2 regions of the Pseudocolwellia sp. G5-9 genome follow, and region 2 is predicted to be linked to the other one. Evidence: predicted binding sites of a transcription regulator. Region 2 holds the regulator's gene; the other holds the start of a gene.
The links. The regulator MetJ, encoded in region 2, represses methionine synthesis genes. The targets are predictions, from matches to a motif close to TAGACGTCTAGACGTCTA.

Region 1 (10,910 bases), 1.5 Mb from region 2:
GAATAAAGGCCATTTGTGTTAAGCTCTGTAAAGGCATCCCGAATAAATGTATCTCTGGAACTTGCTATAAAGTGCATTTTGTTATCTATACTATTAAATTTGAATATTATATTCTCAAATACACTGCTAACTACGCTGATAAGTGTAGGTAATAAATAAATAGCTAATATAGTAATGGCCACTGCTGATATTATTGGTGATTGCTTAGATAATTTGTATGCTAATAATATTAAGGCTATTAATAAAAATACTAGGCTAGCTTTTGTACCTAATAATGCTGTAGTTATAATTAAAAGCACTATATGAAAAAATTTTCTTAGTGTTATTTTATCATTAAAGCATATAAGTAATATAGTACTTACACCCAAAACTACACCCAACCCGTTCCCTGATATAAATAATCCTCTTGTTGCTATACCTATTTGGTAATTTGAAATATGAAAGCCAGAAAAGTATGCAGTTAATACCAATAATGAAACGATGGTGCCGTAATTTATTAGTTGCTTTATTACGTAAATTGTCCGTGTTCTATCGTAATTAATCCAATTAGCCACATAATAATAACAACTCAGTGAAAATAGAATTTTTATAGAGAAAATAATGCCAGAGATAAACGCTTTTAAGTTCATATGGAAGCATGCAATGAATACTTCAGTTAAAAAAAGATAACACATTGCGTAGATAATGATTTTAAGTGAAGAACGAAATTTTGCTCTATCTAACATCAAGATTACAAGAGCAAATAAAATAAATCTAGCTATTTGTGAAGGGGAGCCTATAGTATTTTCAGACGTTATTTTTAGTTTAAAAAGCGCTCCCGTTAAGTTATCTACAACAGGTAGTAAGATAATAACAAGGAAAAAAAACAGTGAAAATAACGGGATTTTTTTAGGTATGATAAAACTCATTTTTTCTTATACTTTAAAATTTGAGCACCTAATTTATTCCAAGAAAATCTATCAATTGCTATCCTACGACTATTATTTGACATTGAATTCCTTAAGGATGGTTCATCGATTAATAACCTTATACATTTTGTAATTCCTGCTTCGTTTACAGAATCAGTATAAAGAGCTTCTTTTTCACTTAATAGCTCTTGTGTCGCGGTAGTAATTTTTGATCCTTTAAAGGCTACTATAGGTAAACCAGTAGATAGAGCTTCAAGGATGGTTTGTCCAAGAGGTTCATAAGTAGAAGACATTACAAATATATCCGCCAACTGGTAGTATGGTGCGGTATCGCTTTGCGGACCCGTTAACGTGATTTTATCTTCTAATTTATTATTTGTTATTTGTTGCTTGATTGATGTGTAGTTTTCACCATCTCCTACCATCACAAGATGGCATTTTGGTAAGTTAAGTAATGCATCTATAACCATTTCAAACCCTTTTGCTTTAACAAATCGCCCTACTGTTAGTAATATTATTTTATCTGTAGGAATACTAAACTTTTCTTTTAGTGATATTTTGTTTTGAACAGGAATGAATCGCTCTGGATCTACTCCAGGTTTTACAATAGGTATATGTTTCAGTGAGGGAATTATTTGTGATATTTGAGTAGACATGTTCTCACTAAAGACTATAACTTGATCGGAATACTTTAAAGCCATTTTTTGAATGTTATGGTGTAATATTTTTGATATGTTTAATTTTATTTTTGCTAAACCAGTATTGCTTATTAAGTTTTTATTGTTATTTTGATTAATTACTACGCCAGGAACTAAATAAATAACATTAGATAATTTACATAATTTTGCGAGTACTGTTGTCGTATGAAAACGACTTATTGTTAATATAACATTGTTATTCTGTTTGATATATTTAAGTAAAGCATATGCATTGAATAATGCTCTAATTCCTTTGAAATACTTATGTGCATATTTAGTTTGGGAGTATGAGTTATATCTGTAAATAGTTACGTTATCGATAATTTCTTTATGAGGTAAAATATGATTTTTATTTGAAACATCGCTAATAGCAATAATGACGTTATACCCTAAGTTGATGTAACTTTCTGCTAGATACTTTAAGGAGTTTTCTACTCCACCAATATTTGGAAAATACGCATTACTTGTTATTACTATCGTTTCTTTCATTGCTTTATTTATCTAGTGATAAGTTTAACTTATTCTTATTTTAACTTGTTTCATTTCATGTGTCGCCAGTAAAAAAAATTATGTTTCTTAAGAATAAATAAATTTAGTATTTGAATTTAAAATAATAAACACTACTAATTTTATATTTGAGGATAAACGAGTACCTAAATCCTCCATTTTTTGATAGAATCGCGTCAATTTTTTACCGAGAGGTTATTTCCATGAATGTAATTGAAGCTAATTTCGATGCTAAGGGCAAAAAAGTTGCCATTGTTGTTTCTCGTTTTAACAGTTTTGTTGTTGAGAGTTTATTAGAAGGTGCAGTTGATGCACTTAAACGTCATGGTAACGTTGCAGACAGCGATATTACAGTTATTCGTGTTCCTGGTGCGTATGAGTTACCTGTAGCAGCTAAGCGTGTTGCTCAAAAAGGTGGTTTCGACGCTATTATCGCTATTGGTGCGGTTATTCGTGGTGGTACGCCGCATTTTGATTTTGTAGCTGGCGAGTGTAATAAAGGTTTAGCGCAAGTGGCAATGGAGTTTACTATTCCTGTAGCCTTTGGTGTTATTACTACCGACACTATTGAGCAAGCTATTGATAGAGCTGGCCTCAAAGTGGGTAATAAAGGCGCTGAAGCAGCTTTAAGTGCTTTAGAAATGATTAATGTTTTAGAGTTGTTATAAGTTTTCAAATCTTATACTCGTTTGCGTTAGTTATAATAAGTTTTAATTTTATATTTGGATGTACCTGTGAAGCCATCACCTAGAAGAAAAGCCAGAGAATTAGCCGTACAAGCTGTTTATTCTTGGCAATTAAGTCAAAATGCTGTTAACGATATCGAAGCTAATTTTTTAGTGGACAACGCTGCTCGCCGTTTTGACATTCCATTTTTTCAGCAATTATTTCGTGGTGTAACATCATCAGCCAGCGAGTTAGATTTACTTATAGCTCCTCATGTTGATAGACCTATAGATGATGTTGACCATGTTGAAAAAGCGGTTCTCAGAGTGGCTATTTTTGAATTAAAGGAATGTTTAGATGTGCCATACAAAGTTGTGATCAATGAAGCCATTGAACTTGCTAAATCTTTTGCAGCAGATGACAGCCACAAGTTTGTTAATGGTGTTTTAGATAAGGCCGTTAAACTAATCCGTAAAGAAGCTTAGTGAGTAAAGTCTACTTTCTGTAGTTTTAATCAACACACTTTAAGCCTACTCAATTATTTGATGTGTTTTTGTGACACATCAAATAATCAAAACTGAATATTCCCCTATGAAAGAATTTGATTTAATTAAGCATTATTTCTCAGAGCAAATAGTTAAACGCAAAGATGTTATTTTAGGTATTGGTGATGACTGTGCCTTGTTAGCTCCGGCAGAACATCAGCTTATTGCTGTAACTACAGATACTTTAGTGGCTGGTGTTCATTTTCCTGAAAATACATCACCAAAAGCTATTGGCCATAAAGCTATTGCGGTTAATTTATCTGATTTAGCGGCAATGGGCGCAGAGCCTACATGGATCTCGTTAGCATTAACATTACCTGAAGTTGATGAACAATGGTTGTCAGAGTTTTGTGCTGGTATTTTTGAGTTATGTGAATTTTATAATGTTCAGCTTATTGGTGGAGACACTACTCAAGGGCCTTTGAGCATTACGGTTACCGCTCAAGGATTAACACCCAAAGATAAATATATCACGCGTTCAAATGCTAAAGCTGGTGATTGGCTTTACGTAACGGGTGAATTGGGTGATGCTGCATTAGCAATAAAAAACCTACAAGGTAAAGTTGATCTTGTCGATGCTGATAAAGGTAAAGTTTTTGAGCAATTAGACTACCCTAGACCTCGAGTTTTAGCTGGACAGGCGTTAAGAGATTACGCTACTTCAGCAATTGATATATCTGACGGGCTTATTTCAGATTTAGGGCATATTTGTAAAGCCTCAAAAGTTGGAGCTAAGCTTAACTTAGAGAATATTCCTATCTCGACGGTAATGCGTGAAACTCTCGGTAGAGACAAAGCTATAGAACTAGCACTATCGGGTGGTGATGATTACGAGTTACTTTTTACTGTACCTGAAGACAATAAAGTAGGGATGGCAACAGCTTTGGCAAACATAGGTATTCCAACTACTTGTATTGGGCAGTTAAACGGAACTGAAAAAATTACAACTGTTTTAGATGGTGAAAATGTGACAATGAGCGTTAATGGTTTTGAACATTTTTCTAAGTCTGAACCGTAAATATGAATAAGGCCGTGGTTAAGTTTACGTTATCAAATCCTATTCATTTTCTAGCATTGGGTTTTGGTAGTGGTTTAAGCCCTAAAGCTCCTGGTACATTTGGTACATTAGCTGCTATTCCTGTTTTTCTTTTATTTACTTTATTTACGCCTTTATTTTATTTCTTGGCCGTATTCGTTGTGTGCATCGCTGGTATTTATATTTGCGGTAAAACGGCTGAAGATGTTGGTGTACACGATCATGGGGCTATTGTTTGGGATGAGATAGCTGGTTATTTAATCACTATGTTTTTAGTACCTATTAGCTGGCAAAGTATTCTTGTTGGTTTTGTACTGTTTCGTATATTTGATATTGTAAAGCCTTGGCCTATTTCTTATTTAGATAAGTACGTACACGGCGGCTTTGGTATTATGATTGATGATGTAGTTGCAGGGTTTATGGCACTTGCATGTATGCATTTTATCTTTTAAACGATTGATGGTTTATAGGCCTCAATATTCCATAAAAAATAAGCAATAAAAAAGGTAGACATTATGTCTACCTTTTTTGTATCTAATAAATTGCTTTTAGTGAAGAATTCTAGCTTTAACCGTACCTTCAATTTTCTTTAATTCTTTAAGCGCTAATACGCTATCTTCTGTTTCAATATCTATAACAACGTAACCAATTTTATCGTCTGTTTGTAAATATTGAGCGGCAATATTAATATTTAATTTAGCAAATGCTAAGTTAATTTTATTTAATATACCTGGTTGGTTGTGATGTATGTGTAATAGCCTGCTTGTACCTTTACCACCATGGCTTGGTAATGATACCTCAGGGAAGTTAACTGCTGATAAAGTTGAACCATTATCAGAATACTTAGCAAGTTTACTTGCTACTTCTAAACCAATATTTTCTTGTGCTTCTTTTGTACTACCACCAATGTGTGGTGTTAAAATAACATTATCGAAAGCACGTAATGGTGAAACAAACTCTTCATCATTACCTTTAGGTTCAACAGGAAATACATCGATAGCAGCGCCAGATAGCTTTTTACTTGCTAATGCGTCAGCTAGTGCATCTATATCAACGACTGTACCGCGAGATGCGTTAATTAATATAGCGCCATCTTTCATGTTAGCAATTTCTTCAGCACCAAACATGTTTTTAGTTTGCGGGTTTTCAGGAACGTGTAAGCTAATAACTTCACATTCTTGCAGTAATGCGCGTAATGATGGTGTTTGGCTTGCATTACCTAATGGTAATTTAGTTTCTACATCATAAAATTTAACTTTCATACCAACAGTTTCAGCAAGAACACCTAACTGCATACCGATATGGCCGTAACCAATAATACCGAGTGTTTTTCCACGAGCTTCAAATGAACCCGCAGCTGATTTATCCCACTCACCTCGGTGTGCTTTAGCACTTTTTTCAGGAATACCACGAAGTAATAATAAGGTTTCACCTAATACTAATTCAGCAACTGAACGAGTATTTGAGAAAGGTGCGTTAAATACTGGGATACCTAATGATTGGGCTGCTTTGATATCTACTTGGTTAGTACCAATACAAAAACAGCCAACAGCAACAAGTTTCTTAGCGTGGCTAAGTACTTTTTCATTAAGGTTAGTACGTGAACGAATACCAATAAAGTGAACATTAGCAATTTTTTTTATTAAATCTTCTTCCGACAAAGACGTTTTTAAATATTCTATATTGTTATAACCTTGTGACTTTAGTTCTTCAAGTGCGCTTTCGTGAACACCTTCTAACAATAAAATTTTAATTTTTTCTTTAGCGAGTGAATTAGTACTCATGATATTTAAATTCTCTTAATGAATGGGTTTAGCCAGTGGCTAACAAAATTTAAAGTTATGGACGTTTAGATGTCCAAATGTATGTATAAACTAGCATATAGTGCTTAAACTCTAAAGCACTAATTTATTATTTTTGCGCCTTCAGGTGTACCAATAATAAGTGTGTCGGCACCTCTATTAGCAAACAGGCCATTAGTTACAACGCCTACCAAGGCATTAAGGTCTTTCTCTAATGTGATTGGATCAATTATGTCTAAGTTATATACATCGAGAATTACGTTTCCGTTATCGGTTACTACACCTGTTCTGTATACAGGATCACCGCCTAATTTAACTATTTCTCTAGCAACATAACTTCTGGCCATAGGAATAACTTCAACAGGTAATGGAAATGTTCCTAAAACTCTGACTTGTTTTGAACTGTCTGCAATACATATAAAGGTTTTTGCTACGGCTGCAACAATTTTTTCTCGTGTGAGTGCTGCACCGCCACCTTTGATCATATGCATGTGTGAATTAATTTCATCAGCACCATCTACATACACATCAATACCGTCAACGTTATTTAAATCAAAAACCTCAATGCCGTGTGCTTGAAGACGTTTGGTTGACTCTTCAGAACTTGAAACAGCGCCAGTAATACGATCTTTTATCGTCGCTAAAGCATCAATAAAGTGGTTAACTGTGGAACCTGTTCCAACACCTACAATCGTGTCATCTTTAATGAAATCTAGAGCTTTAATTGCCGCAGATTTTTTCATATCGTCTTGTGTCATGATGAGCCTTAAACTTATATATGAGCAAACAAAGTATCACTCTAGTGCTGAATTTTATTGAAGCAACATAGCGTGGATAATGAACATTTTTTATGCGCGTAATTATACACCAACTATCGTAATGAAAGCGATAGGTTGAGCGGCTAGCGTTGGATATTTATTTAAATGAGTAGTTTTGGCTGGGGGTTATAATGTTAGGAATAGGAATGTCCCAATCTTCAACAGGAACAGAATCAACAAGCTGGCAATCATGTGCTAAACCTATTGGATAAGGGCGTGCGTTTTTATTGGTTTTATAGTGCTCAAACCATTTTTGTAACGTTCTATCATAAAACCCACCGCCCATACCTAAGCGAGCACCTGATTTATCAAAGGCAACTAAGGGGGTAAAAATAATATCTATGTTATGTATTAGCTGAATAAGACGAACATCGAGTTTAGGTTCTAAAATTCCAAAGCGGTTTTTAAGCATAGGGGTCGTTGGCGTGTATTCTAAAAATAACAAATGGCCTTTACTGAAAGGGTGAATTACCGGTAAATATACCTGCTTATTGTGTTTCCAACACCAATCAATAAAAGCAGAGGTATTCAGCTCACCATCGTTAGCTAAATAAATAGCAATGTGTTGTGCTGAAAGTATGCTGGTATGAGACGTTAATTGATTAAGTAGTTGTGCTGCAGCATTAGCTTGTTCTTGCTGAGTTAATGATGATCGTTTTTCTCTAATCGTTTTTCTTAGCTCTATTCTGCTATTCAAAATAACATCACCTGTATTGTTGCTTTAACTTTGCTTCTATAGAGGAGGGAGTCCTCTAACATACGAGCATATGTTAGAGGAAATTTATTGGCTAGGCTACTTGAGGCGAGCTTTTTTCTTCTTTACCTTCTTGCTCTGCGAGTAATTCCCAAAATCGAGTTTTAAGGCTAAGCAATAAAATTACGATACCTATACCGATACTAAATAAACTAATTTGAATATACAGTGATGGCATTTGTTCAACGTTATTTGGATCGAAACTTCCAGCTAGTAAACCTGAAATAATATTACCAATAGAGTAGGTCAATACAAATACGCCCATCATTTGCCCTGCAAAACGCTTAGGTGATAATTTACTAACCGCACTTAATGCGGTGGGGCTAAGAATTAATTCACCCACGGTATGTAGAAAATAAGTTGCTATAAGCCAATACGGGGCTACTTTTAATCCTGATGCTGCGTATTGCGCGGCAAAAAACATAATAAGAAAGCCACTTGCCATAATGATTAAACCAATAGCACATTTAAGGCCATAAGCAGGAGTTACTAATTTTTGGCCTAGTTTCATCCACAAAGCAGCAAAAAAGGGAGATAAAATAATAATGAAAAAGGCATTAGCAGAACCCATCCATGCAGGAGGGATTTCAAAACTACCTATCATTCTATCTGTGTAGTCTCTTGCAAATAGGTTAAGTGATGAGCCAGCTTGCTCAAATCCAGACCAAAAACAAGCGGAAGCAACACATACTAATAATAATGCGGTTAACCTGAGTGTTTCGCTTTTAGAGAGTTTTCCAAACATATAAATAGCAGCGTAATATAATACAAAAATAGCAGAGAACGTAATCGCCGTGTATTGAGCTAAAACAACCGCGTTAATTATAATTTTTCCTTGAAAAACAAGTGTTGTAATAACGGCTACCGTAATTAAAAAGCCAACGATAACTAGCCAGGCCGTTTTGGCTCCTTTGGGTGATAAAGGAGATGGGGGGACAAGGCCCGCACCATTTAGCTTTGGAGATGTTAACTTATATTGTATTAAGCCTAAGCCCATACCAACAGCAGCAGCACCAAAGCCCCAGTGCCATCCCATATTGGTTGCTAAGTAGCCACATATAATATAGCCAAAGAAAGAACCTAAATTAATGCCCATATAGTAAATAGCATAACCTGCATCTCTGCGTCTGTCTTTTGATGAATATAGCTGGCCTACCATAGCGCCAATATTCGGTTTTAATAATCCAGTACCTAAAATAACGAGTATTAAACCAACAAAAAACGTTTTATCGTTAGGTAGGGCAAGTACTATATGCCCTATGGTGATAATTATACCGCCATACCAAACGGTTTTTTGCCCCCCTAGTAACCTGTCGGCAATCCAACCGCCGGGAAGCCCCATAAAATAAACGCTACCTGTATACAAACCATAAATCGCACCAGCTGTTGCTACGGTTAATGCCAATCCGCCCTCTTGCAGGGTAGCTGTCATAAAGAGAACAAGTAAGGCGCGCATACCGTAATAACTCATCCTTTCCCACATTTCTGTAAAGAATAGCGTTGTTAACCCAGTAGGATGGCCGAAAAATTTTGTATCTTGTGATGATTGTTCCATTCACATTACCTTTTTTATTGTTGTATTATCGTTTGATTTTTTCTAAAGAAAGTTAATCATTAAACCGTGTGAAATTGACTTTATTTAAAAAATACCACACAAAGCAAATAAATCAGTTGAACTGTTTATATATAAAGCTCAATAACTCTAAAAGTACATGATTTTCTATAATACTTAGCAGGCATTGAGTTTATAAATACAGAACTAATATAAAGTATAAAATATTTGATATGTAAAATTTTTTTATATTAGAGATAACAATAAATTAGTCGTACGAGTATTATTTACGTTATAGGTTTATTTTGTTTATTGTTTAATAGTAAGATAAGAATAATTATTTGAAATTTTAACGAACGGGTTTGCATAGTAATGTCGCAATCATTAAACGATGTAAAAATTGGTATCATTGGTTTAGGTTATGTAGGTTTACCTTTAGCTGTTGAATTTGGTAAAAAGTATCAAACGGTCGGTTTTGATATACATGAAAAACGCATTACAGAATTACAATCAGGGCATGATTTCACGCTAGAAGTTTCTTCTGAAGAATTAGCAGAATCAAAGCATATTAGCTATTCGTGTAATGTAGAAGACCTAAAAAGCTGTAACGTTTATATTGTTACGGTACCAACACCTATCGATAAACACAAACAACCTGATTTAACACCTTTAGTGAAAGCAAGCGCAATGCTGGCAAAAGTCATTTCTAAAAATGATATCGTTGTTTATGAGTCAACGGTTTACCCCGGTGCAACGGAAGAAGTTTGTATCCCTGAGATAGAAAAGCATTCAGACTTCATTTTTAACAAAGATTTTTTTGCTGGTTATAGCCCCGAGCGAATTAATCCGGGTGATAAAGAGCATCGTGTTACTAATATTCTAAAAGTAACATCAGGTTCAACGCCTGAAATAGCAGAGTTTATTGATCAGCTTTATGGTTCAATTATTACTGCGGGTACTTATAAAGCTTCATCTATTAAAGTGGCAGAAGCGGCAAAAGTAATTGAAAACACTCAGCGTGATTTGAATATCGCTCTTATTAACGAACTCGCTGTAATTTTTAATAAATTAGGTATTGATACCGAAGAAGTATTAAAAGCGGCAGGCACTAAATGGAACTTTTTACCATTTCGTCCTGGGTTAGTTGGCGGACATTGTATTGGTGTTGATCCATATTACTTAACGCATAAAGCTCAATCTATTGGTTATAATCCAGAAGTTATTCTTGCTGGTCGTCGAATTAATGATGGTATGGCTGAATACGTTGTTTCTCAATTAACTAAAACAATGATCAAGCGTAAGTTACAAGTGAATGGTGCAAATGTATTAGTAATGGGGCTAACATTTAAAGAAAATTGTCCTGATGTTCGAAATACTAAAGTTGTGGATATTTTATCTGAGCTTGCTGAATACCAAATGAATGTAGATGTTTACGATCCTTGGGTAAATCCTGAAGATGCAAAACATGAATATAATGTTGATCTTATCTCTGAGCCAAAGGCAGGTAATTACGATGCTGTTATTTTTGCCGTGGCACATAATCAGTTTAAAGCAATGAGCAATAGTGATATTAAAGCACTGATGAAAACCGAGCATATTATTTATGATTTAAAATATATGTTAG
Region 2 (10,910 bases):
GAGAAACTAAGCGATGAAAAACTTTATTATTGCTATTGTTGCAGCATTATTTTTGCTGACTGTTTCTTCAGTGTTTGTTGTATCAGAAGGACAGCGTGGTATCGTATTTGAATTTTCAAAAATTAAACGAGACTCGACGACTGGAGATATGCTTGTATATGATCCAGGACTTCACTTAAAGTACCCATTCATCAACACCGTTAAAAAAATTGATGCTCGTATACAAACACTTGATGAAGGCGCAGACCGCTTTGTTACTTCTGAAAAGAAAGATGTAATTGTTGATTCATTTGTTAAGTGGCGAATTGTTGATTTTTCAACTTACTACCTACGTACAACAGGTTCTATTGATAATGCGAGAGCACTATTAAAACAAAAAGTAAATAATGGTTTAAGAACTGAATTTGGTTCTCGAACGATTAAAGAAATTGTTTCAGGTGACCGAGATTCTATTATGGAAAAAGCACTTGTTAGTGCCAAAAGTAGTAGAGAAGATCTGGGTATAGAAGTGATTGACGTACGAATTAAGGCAATAAATTTACCTGCCGAAGTAAGTGCTTCAATATATGACCGTATGCGTGCTGAACGAACAGCTGTAGCTAAAGAGCATCGCTCACAAGGCCAAGAGCAATCTGAAATTATTCGTGCAACGATTGACGCTAAAGTAACAGTAATGTTAGCTGAAGCTCAAAAGAACTCGTTTGAAATTAGAGGTAGTGGTGATGCTTTAGCTGCTAAAGTATATTCTGATGCATATACTAAAGATGCAGACTTTTATAAGTTTTTTAGAAGTTTAGAAGCATATGAAAACAGCTTTAATAGTAAGAATGATATTATGGTGATAAAACCAGACAGTGATTTCTTTCATTATTTAAAAAATCCTGCAGCAGCTAAATAATACTTTAACTTTTAGCTAGTATTTTTTAAGGCCATGATTTATTCATGGCCTTATCGTTTCTACCTATTTTAAATTACTGATAATAAATATATACAATAATCACTATTCATATAGTGTTTCAGTAGTAAGTTAAAACAGCTTAAATAAATATTACCCTTCAAAGTTAAATCCAAATATTCATGTTGACGAATAGCGTAAATATAAGAACACTCATTGAATATTTAAGCGATCATACTTTTAATTGCTGCTTTTATCTTTGAGTAGTTAAATAAATAGAACCACTAATGCATTGCGGCTTCATACCTAACTTACTAAATTTAAAAGCTATAATTGAGAGCGCCAATAAATATTGATTTGTATATTTTATAAACTCAATGAAAAGCCGTATTTAGTACTTGGACTGTCATTTCATATTTGATAGAATCCTCGCCTAATTTTTTCTATTAAAAATTTTCTAACATGGGTAAAAACGTTGTAGTTCTAGGCACTCAATGGGGTGACGAAGGTAAAGGTAAGGTAGTTGACTTACTTACAGATAAAGCTAAATACGTAGTTCGTTATCAAGGTGGGCACAATGCTGGTCATACTTTGGTAATTGACGGTCAAAAAACCGTATTACATTTAATTCCTTCTGGTGTATTACGTGAAAACGTAAAATGCTTAATTGGTAATGGTGTTGTTTTATGTCCGAAAGCATTAATGACCGAAATTAGCATGTTAGAAGAACGTGGTGTACCGGTAAGAGAGCGTTTATTAATTAGTGACGCTTGTCCTTTAATTCTTCCTTATCACAATGCATTAGATGCAGCGCGTGAAATTGCTCGTGGTAATAAACCAATCGGTACTACAGGTCGTGGTATTGGGCCAGCATATGAAGATAAAGTTGCGCGTCGAGGTTTACGTGTTGGCGATCTAATTAATACAGAAACATTTGCTGCAAAACTTAAAGAAATTATGGAATACCATAATTTTGCATTAACGCAATATTATAAAGTTGATGCGGTAAGTTACGAAGAAGTACTTGCTGATGCTCTTGCCGTTCGTGAAATTATTATTGGAATGATTGCCGATATTCCTGAACTTTTAGATCAATCTCGCAAAGCGGGCGAGTCTATTATGTTTGAAGGGGCTCAAGGTACTCTCTTAGATATTGATCATGGTACTTACCCTTATGTAACTTCATCAAATACAACGGCGGGTGGTGTTTCTACTGGTTGTGGTTTTGGTCCTCGTAATCTTGATTATATTTTAGGTATTACTAAAGCTTACACAACACGTGTTGGTTCAGGTCCATTCCCTACAGAATTAGACGATGAAATTGGTGAACACTTAGGTACAGTAGGTCATGAGTTTGGTGCCACTACTGGACGTGAGCGTCGTTGTGGTTGGTTTGATGCTGTTGCTATGCACCGTGCAGTGCAAATTAATAGTATTACAGGTTTTTGTTTAACAAAGCTTGATGTTTTAGATGGCTTAAAAGAACTAAAAATTTGTACTGGTTATAAAAAACCAAACGGTGAAATTATTACGGTTTCTCCTACAGCTGCCGAAGGTTATGAAGAAATCACTCCTGTATATGAAACACTTTCTGGTTGGAGTGAAAAAACAGCAGGTGTAACTCAACGTGAAAACCTTCCAGCTAACGCCATTGCTTATATCAAGCGTATTGAAGAAGTAACAGGTGTCCCAGTTGATATTATTTCTACGGGACCTGATCGTAATGAAACTATTATTTTAGTTAATCCGTTTGACGAGTAACTAATAAGTTCCTTTTGATTGAAGCCACTTTTTAAGTGGCTTTTTTATTGCCTGCTAATATTTCCTTTTTAACTAAATCGTTATTCATCAAGCTACACTACGACTATTATTATAAAATTTTTTATTATAATGTTTGTCCACCTGTATCTTTACATACTCGATTACCTAATAATTCTGTTTGTTTGTTAATACTTTAGTTTTTAATAGAGCATCTAAGTATTTTATATAGTCAAAAACTATTTAAAATACAAAGCAAAAGCAAGAGTTTCATGTTATTTTGTTGTGTCATTAAGAATGAGTCATAATTCGTATAATTTGTTCTTTAATGTGAAGTATTACACCTTACCTTTTATGTATTAGGATGCAACCATGACAGATTTCCGCCAGCAAGCTCTCGATTATCATCAATTTCCAACACCAGGGAAAATTAGTGTTGAATTAACTACACCCGCTGAAACAAGTTTAGATTTGTCGTTAGCGTATAGCCCCGGTGTGGCTGAGCCTGTTAGGGAAATTGCGAATAATCCTGATGATGTATATAAGTACACTGGCAAAGGAAATTCAGTTGCTGTTATTACTAACGGTACAGCTATTTTAGGTTTAGGTAATCTAGGTCCTATGGCCTCGAAGCCTGTAATGGAAGGGAAGTCTCTTCTGTTTAAACGTTTTGCTAATATCAATTCTTTCGATATTGAAGTTAAACACAATACAGTTGAAGAGTTCATTAATACTGTCGCTAATATTGCTGATAGTTTCGGCGGAATTAATTTAGAAGATATTAAAGCGCCAGAATGTTTTGTAATTGAAAAAGCATTAATTGAACGTTGCAAAATTCCTGTCTTTCATGATGACCAACACGGCACAGCAATCGTTACAGCCGCAGGTATGATTAATGCGCTAGAAATTCAAGGTAAAGATATAAAGTCTGCAAATATAGTTTGTATGGGGGCGGGGGCTGCTGCTATTGCCTGTATGGAATTATTGATTAAGTGTGGAGCTCAACGTGAAAAAATTTACATGCTCGACACTAAAGGTATTGTGCATACTCGCCGTGACGATTTAAATGAATATAAAAAACTTTTCGCTAATAATACCGATAAAAGAACATTAGAGGATGCCATAGAAGGGGCTGATGTTTTTGTTGGGGTTTCTGGACCCAATTTATTATCGGCTGAGCATGTAAAATTGATGGGGCCAAACCCCGTTATTTTTGCGTGTTCAAACCCAGATCCTGAGATAAAACCTGAGCTAGCACATGCCACAAGAGATGACCTTATTATTGCTACGGGTCGTTCGGACTATCCAAATCAAGTTAATAACGTTTTGTGTTTCCCTTTTATCTTTCGTGGAGCTTTAGATGTTCGTGCAAGAACGATTAATGATGAAATGAAAATAGCAGCGGTTCATGCAATCAGAATCATTAGCAAAAGAAGAAGTTTCACAAGAAGTTTTGGTTGCTAGTGGCGTGAAGAATTTAGTATTTGGTAAAGAATATATTATACCTAAACCTATGGACCCGCGTTTATGTGCAAATGTAGCGCGAGCTGTGGCACAAGCAGCGATAGATTCAGGTGTAGCCGCTTTAGAATTACCTGATAATTACATGCTCTAATTATCAGTTATATCGTTATTTGTGTTGTGAATTTGAGATCTTAACCAGAGTTCAGATTATCTTACATAATGATTATATTAAAGAAGGGCTAAAGCCCTTTTTAGTTTCCACTGAACCTGCATCTTGAATAGTAACGGGTATATAATTAAGATCTTGTTTTTATTTAAAGTGAAAATTGATGGAAGACGACCTACCAATAAGTATTACGGCTAGCGAAAAGTTATTAGCTCATTATGTCAAATTAAAGGGCATTATTAATAAACAAGAAGCGCATGTTAATTTTCAAACATTAGCGGCAGGTTGGTATGAGGATGAAAATAACGTTTTAACTATTCAGTTTTATATAGAAAAAAATGATGAATATTTACAACAAGTATCTATTGAAAGGATAGGTGATAAAATTGAAGTTGCAGATGATGTTATGATTTATGTTAACAACAAAGATATAAGCTGTTTTGTTGCGATCACTGAATCAGAAATAGAGTTATTAGATAAAGAGCCTAAAATATTATCAGGCTACATTACAATGAAAGTAAAAAAAGTGATTAATGAGATTGCTGAAAAACAAGGGTTGTTAACCTTGCCTTCATAAATTTATGAATTAATCGTCTTCAGTTTCATAAGCACTAAAGTCTGTAATACCTTTAGCCTCTAATATTTTACGAACGCTAGCAGGTAGTTTTTCAGTATTGTCTTTAGCTAAATCGTTATCATCAGGTAAAGGTTGGCCGGTAAAAGCATGTAAAAAGGCTTCGCATAATAATTCGCTATTAGTAGCATGGCGAAGATTATTAACCTGTCGACGAGTTCTCTCATCAGTTAAGACCTTAAGAACACGTAAAGGAATAGAAACGGTGATCTTTTTTACTTGTTCACTTTTTTTCCCGTGTTCGGCGTATGGATTAATATACTCGTCATTCCACTCTGCCATAAATTACTTACCCTTTAATATGGAATATCTGATTGAACAATATCAACAGACACTAATTCACTAATTTTACTGTTTGTGGGCGCTGAGTCAATAACGAATGTGTAGAAGTTTAGATGTCTAAAATTTCTTGACCAAGTTTAGTAAACCGTTTAGAGTTTTAGACATCTAAACATCTATTTAAAATTATACCTAGCTGGAGTCTCAAATGACTAAGAAAAGTATGGCAACAATAGCGGCAAGAGCTGGTATTCGTAGTGACAAGCAACACGTCGGTGTAGTGCCTGCAATACATTTAGCAAGTACCTATGCTCTAAAAGGCTTCAATGAAAAGCGTGATTATGATTATTCACGTACCGGAAACCCAACACGCTCTACTTTTGCAGAAGCGGTTGTTGAGTTAGAAGAAGGTACAAAAGGCGTTGTAACAAGCACAGGTATGGCAGCTGTACACCTTATTTGTCAATTATTATGCACAGATGATGTACTTGTTGTACCACATGATTGTTATGGTGGTAGTTACCGATTATTCACGCATCTAGCAAAAAAAGGCAATTTTAAGTTAATTATTGTTGATCAAAACGATGAAAATGCTTTAGCTGAAGCCCTTAAACAAAAACCTAAATTAGTACTGATTGAATCACCGAGTAATCCATTATTACGTATTGTGGATATCGAGAAAGTCACCAAAGCAGCACACGCTGTAGGTGCACTTGTTGCCGTCGATAATACTTTTATGTCTCCTCTTTTACAAAAACCTTTGCTTTTAGGTGCTGATATTGTGTTTCATTCAACCACTAAATACATTAATGGTCATAGTGATGTGGTGGGTGGCGTGTTAATAACAAAAGATGAAGCTTTAGGCGATGAATTAGCTTGGTGGGCAAATTGTATAGGTATAACGGGATCTCCTTTCGATAGTTACTTAGCATTAAGAGGCTTAAAAACATTACCTGTAAGAATGAAGCAGCATCAAATTAATGCAGCTAAAGTGGCTGTGTTTTTAAATGAACACGATGCTGTTGATGCGGTTTATTATCCAGGTTTACCTGATCATCCTGGTCATGATATTGCTAAAAAACAGCAAGCTAGTTTTGGCGCAATGATGAGCTTTGAAGTTAAAGGCGGTGTTGAGTCTGTAAAAAAACTCTTTAAAAATCTTAATATGTTTACGCTAGCTCAATCTTTAGGTGGTGTGGAAAGTTTAATTAGTCACCCATCGACTATGACACATGCAGGAATGGAAATATCAGCTCAATTAGAAGCGGGTATTACTCAGTCGTTAGTGCGGGTTTCTGTTGGGATAGAAGACGTAGACGACTTAATCGCTGATTTATCGCAAGGCCTTTTAGCTTCACAAAAATAAGAATAAACACAATTGATGTTGGTAAATATGAACTCAGTAAATGATATTGAACAATTAGTTAGTGAAAAAAATCAATTAGCTAAACACGCTGTACATGTGCACAAATTTGGTGGCAGTAGTTTGGCTAATGTTGAGTGTATAGAACGTGTCGTTAACATTATTAAAAATCATTGTAAGCTAAATGATTTTGTTGTGGTTTCAGCTAATGGAAAAACAACTGATGCGCTAGTGGCTATATATCAGCAAGCCGTTGAATCGTCAGCAGCGTTAAATGATTCTATTGTTGCGTTGCAAAAGGCTCAATTGTCTTTAATTAAGAGTTTAGTATCAAGCCATGTAAGTCATTTGGAGCAATTACTGGCTCAAGATATTGAGGCGTTAAAAGGCTGGGTTGTTCATACTGACCTTAATCACGTAGAAAAAAATGAAGCGAATATACTTGCGCTTGGTGAAGTGTGGTCAGCACGTTTATTATCTGCGGTACTAAATGAGCGCGTATGTGCAAGTTATTATATTGATTCGCGCGATTTTCTTGTGGTAAATAATGATCAAAATTGTGTAGTAGACGATACCTTAAGTCATCAGCAATTTAATACCTTATTACAAACTAAACAATTAGCTGTAATAACTGGTTATATCGCTAAAAATGCAGCTGGAGAAAACTGTACATTAGGTCGAAATGGCAGTGATTACTCGGCTACTATTGTTGCTTCGTTAGTGGGGGCATTAAACGTGACTCTTTGGACAGATGTTGATGGCATTTATAGTGCTGATCCTCGTATTGTTCCGCTAGCAAGAAAATTACACCGCTTACCTAATGGTGTTGCCAAAGAACTAGGACGACTAGGTAATCCAGTATTACATGCTAAAACGTTACAACCCCTTGAAAATCATAGTACGCATTTACATATAGCGAGTAGTTATGATCCTCATACAAGTGGTACTGAAATAGGACGATTTGGTCAAATTGCTAAATCTGAACTTTCAGTCACTTATCTTAATGATTTAATTTTAGCTCAATCTACTAGCTTAACTGGATCGTATGGTGAGTTAGCCATCAAACAGTTTTCTGCAATTTGTTCAGATATCAGTACTGGTTTTGTTGTTATTACACAAGACAAACAAAAGGCATTAAGTCAGTGGTTAGCAAGTCATGATACGGAAGTGTCATTTACTCCTGTTTCAATTTTAGCCGTGGTAGGGCATGAAGTATCTAAACATGGTGATGTAAAAGCGAGATTTAAACGGGCATTGAAAAAATACCAGCCTATACATATTGTTAGTTCTACTAATGAGCATAGCTTAATTTCTATTTTACCTCAGGTATGTAGTGGAGAAATGGTGAATAACATTCATCACGACATAACAAAAGATGCTCGTCATATTGGTGTCGTTATTGCTGGGTTGGGTAACATTGGAGCACGTTTTTTAGAGATGTTACCTGCGCAAGTTGATCGTATTCCTGCACTTGAAAATGTTCATGTAGTCGGTTTGATCACGTCTAAAAAAGCATTAATTAAAAGTGACGGGATCGATGTGACTCAAGCCTTATCTCTGTATGAAAGTGAGGCTAAACCTTATGATCAGGATAATTTACTTTCGTGGCTAGCTAATCATCCCTATGATGAACTGATTGTTGTAGATATAACACCAAGTGAAACTTTTAGCTTGTTATATCAAGATTTTTTTGAACAAGGTATTCATGTTATTGGTGCTAATAAATGGGCCGCGTCGTCTTCGACATCTCAGTATAATAAATTAGTGAGTACGGCTAAAAAACATCATAGCTTATGGTTAGGAAATACGACCGTTGGTGCAGGGTTACCTGTTAACTTTGCTATTGCAAATTTATTAGAGTGTGGTGATTCTATTCAAGAAATCTCGGGTATCTTTTCAGGTACTCTTTCTTGGTTATTTGAAACTTATGATGGCTCCGTGCCTTTTTCTGAATTACTAAAATCAGCATTAGCACAAGGGATAACCGAACCCGATCCTCGTGAAGACTTATCAGGTAGAGATGTACAACGTAAGTTATTAATTCTAGCCCGTTTAGCTGGTTTTGAACTTTCGCTTGATGACATAGATTGCCAAAATTTAGTCCCCGAACATTTACAGCACTTAACCACCGAAGAATTTCTTAGTAAAGCCGAGCAGCTTGATACTTATTTTGCAGATAAACTGAAAGACGCCAATAGTAAAAATGCTTGTATACGTTATGTAGCATCGTTTGTTTGTGAAAATGATAATCAAGCCAATATTAAAGCCAAAGTCAGTTTAGAAGTGCTCCCTAAAACAGATGCTTTTGCTAATCTTACCCCTTGCGATAATATTTTTAAGATTGTTAGCCAATGCTATAAAGATAATCCTTTAATTATTCGGGGCGCAGGGGCTGGGAGAGATGTTACAGCAGCAGGATTACACTCAGATTTAGCGATTATTTGTAAACAGCTTATGCATAAACAACAGCAAGTTAAATTAAAAGGGATTGCTTTGTAAAGTGAATAATAAGTTAATTTACTTGTCTCTTTTCAAATATTTACTAGTCTTAATGTATTGTAAATATTTGAAGTTATTTTGTAAGCCATGTCTTTAAAGCATACTCAAGATACAAACTTTACCAAAAGTGTTAAAGAACTCTCTCGACAAATTTTTGGTAAAAGTTATAAAAAAGAATCTATGCTTGACCGAGCTATTGATTTCTTTGCTCAGCTGAGTCCTTCTCAGGGGCAAGAGGAACCTAAAATAAAGTCAGGTACTAAAGCGTGTAAAGAGCTTGAACTTAGAGAGTTAGAACGAGAACAAAGGCATGAACACTTAGACACTCTTTGCCGAGATATTATTGCATTATGTGAAGGAGAAAGTTTCGTAGAAGATAACCGTAAATCTTCTCAATTACTTGCTACCATTCAGCTTCTTAGTCCGAGTGAAGGGAGTAAGGTTGCACTATCTAACGAGTTAAATAAGCCTTTATATAAAGCAGTGTTATGCCTAAGATTACTCGATCGACTATGTATTGATAATGCGATTACCGAACCTTATATTAAAGAGCGCTTAGCTAATTTATCCCCTCTTCAATATCAGCGCTTTTCATTGATTGATGCCGTTGCTTATAAAAGGTTTGTTGATGAAGTTAAAATACCGTTAGTTAAAGCTGCATTGTTACAAGATATTGGTAATAATCATCCTGAAGCGCAACTTATACTAAAAGGGACAAACGGTACTAAAAACCCATTTAGAATGCTAGATTTGGAAGATAGAAGAAAATTACTTCAAATCAATTACCGAGAAACAGTTAAATATCTTGTTGAAGGTATTGGTGTAGCAAAGTATGTAGGGAATTTAAAAGAAGTTCGTGATGCTTTTAACGAAACGGAAAAGCGTAAATTACTTTTTATTAAAGGATTATTGAAAGCAAGCATTAATCCTAAAAAAGGCATAGGCAATTTACTTAAAGTTCCTCAAATTTACACATCAATCATCCTCTCTACAAAACCTAAATATGATTATAAGCTCTTGCCTAAAGTCTATCAGGTGCTCTATAAAAATGCGGAAAAGGGAATTTGTTATCACTTAGTTGTTGATGCGTTACGTACTATAACAGGGATTTTTCCTTTAGGTTATGGAGTCACTTACATTGTTGAGAACTTTCAAGGGGAAATAAAATACTCCTATGAATATGCCATTGTGAAAATGTTATATCCAGAAGATCCAGAGTTACCCATTTGTAGAACAGCCACTCGAAATTTGGCCTTTATTAACTTTGGGCAAGACATTATTGTGCCTAAAGAGCGTAATTTACATTTTCCTATGGCTGTTGAAAAACTCAACACAATGAGCAAAGAAAGATTATATGAAATATTAGCTTTATTATCGTCAAATTATGCAGAACGAAAAACACTTGATCTAATTCCTCGCTGTTGGTCGGCAAATGAATACTTTTCAATGCCAGCTCATCAAAAATTATGGAATAAGTAAGTCAAATCAGGGATAAGTCGTACTTATCATTATTACCGTGTCAATTTTCTATTTTAAGCAGTACTTTTTGATCATATTAATCAGTAATTCTTCTGTTTTTGTTATTTCAGATAATGCTAAAAATTCGTTAGGTTGATGTGCTTGGTCTATTGAACCTGGCCCCATAACGATGGTTTGACAACCTAATTCTTGAATAAAAGGAGCTTCAGTTGCGTAATTTACAGCACAGCATTTATGCCCTGAAAAATGTTCGGCAGACTCAATTAAATCACTCGGCTGAGTTTGTTCAAAGCTAGGTGAGCTCGGGTGCAGTTCATTAATCGTAATTCTTCCAGGGTATTTCTCAGCTAAAGGTTTTAGTGCGTCAGTTAAA

Region 1: a site for MetJ is predicted at 6,203-6,220, ahead of serA (phosphoglycerate dehydrogenase). Genes of this name have one in related genera too.

The regions. Positions count from the first base shown of each region.
Region 1 covers NZ_CM147893.1:2,094,047-2,104,956, reverse strand. The annotation lists gene AC0L5Q_RS09015 (O-antigen ligase family protein) at 1-908, opposite strand, end outside; gene AC0L5Q_RS09010 (glycosyltransferase family 4 protein) at 905-2,095, opposite strand; gene ribH (6,7-dimethyl-8-ribityllumazine synthase) at 2,317-2,781, shown strand; gene nusB (transcription antitermination factor NusB) at 2,848-3,264, shown strand; gene thiL (thiamine-phosphate kinase) at 3,371-4,342, shown strand; gene AC0L5Q_RS08990 (phosphatidylglycerophosphatase A family protein) at 4,345-4,812, shown strand; gene serA (phosphoglycerate dehydrogenase) at 4,909-6,144, opposite strand; gene rpiA (ribose-5-phosphate isomerase RpiA) at 6,264-6,920, opposite strand; gene AC0L5Q_RS08975 (5-formyltetrahydrofolate cyclo-ligase) at 7,078-7,677, opposite strand; gene AC0L5Q_RS08970 (peptide MFS transporter) at 7,769-9,289, opposite strand; gene tviB (Vi polysaccharide biosynthesis UDP-N-acetylglucosamine C-6 dehydrogenase TviB) at 9,659-10,910, shown strand, end outside.
Region 2 covers NZ_CM147893.1:3,608,769-3,619,678, forward strand. The annotation lists gene hflK (FtsH protease activity modulator HflK) at 1-10, shown strand, start outside; gene hflC (protease modulator HflC) at 14-898, shown strand; gene AC0L5Q_RS15550 (adenylosuccinate synthase) at 1,358-2,656, shown strand; partial or broken gene AC0L5Q_RS15555 (malic enzyme-like NAD(P)-binding protein) at 3,026-4,268, shown strand; gene AC0L5Q_RS15560 (hypothetical protein) at 4,447-4,860, shown strand; gene metJ (met regulon transcriptional regulator MetJ) at 4,870-5,199, opposite strand; gene metB (cystathionine gamma-synthase) at 5,405-6,562, shown strand; gene metL (bifunctional aspartate kinase/homoserine dehydrogenase II) at 6,590-9,058, shown strand; gene AC0L5Q_RS15580 (hypothetical protein) at 9,146-10,537, shown strand; gene argE (acetylornithine deacetylase) at 10,586-10,910, opposite strand, start outside.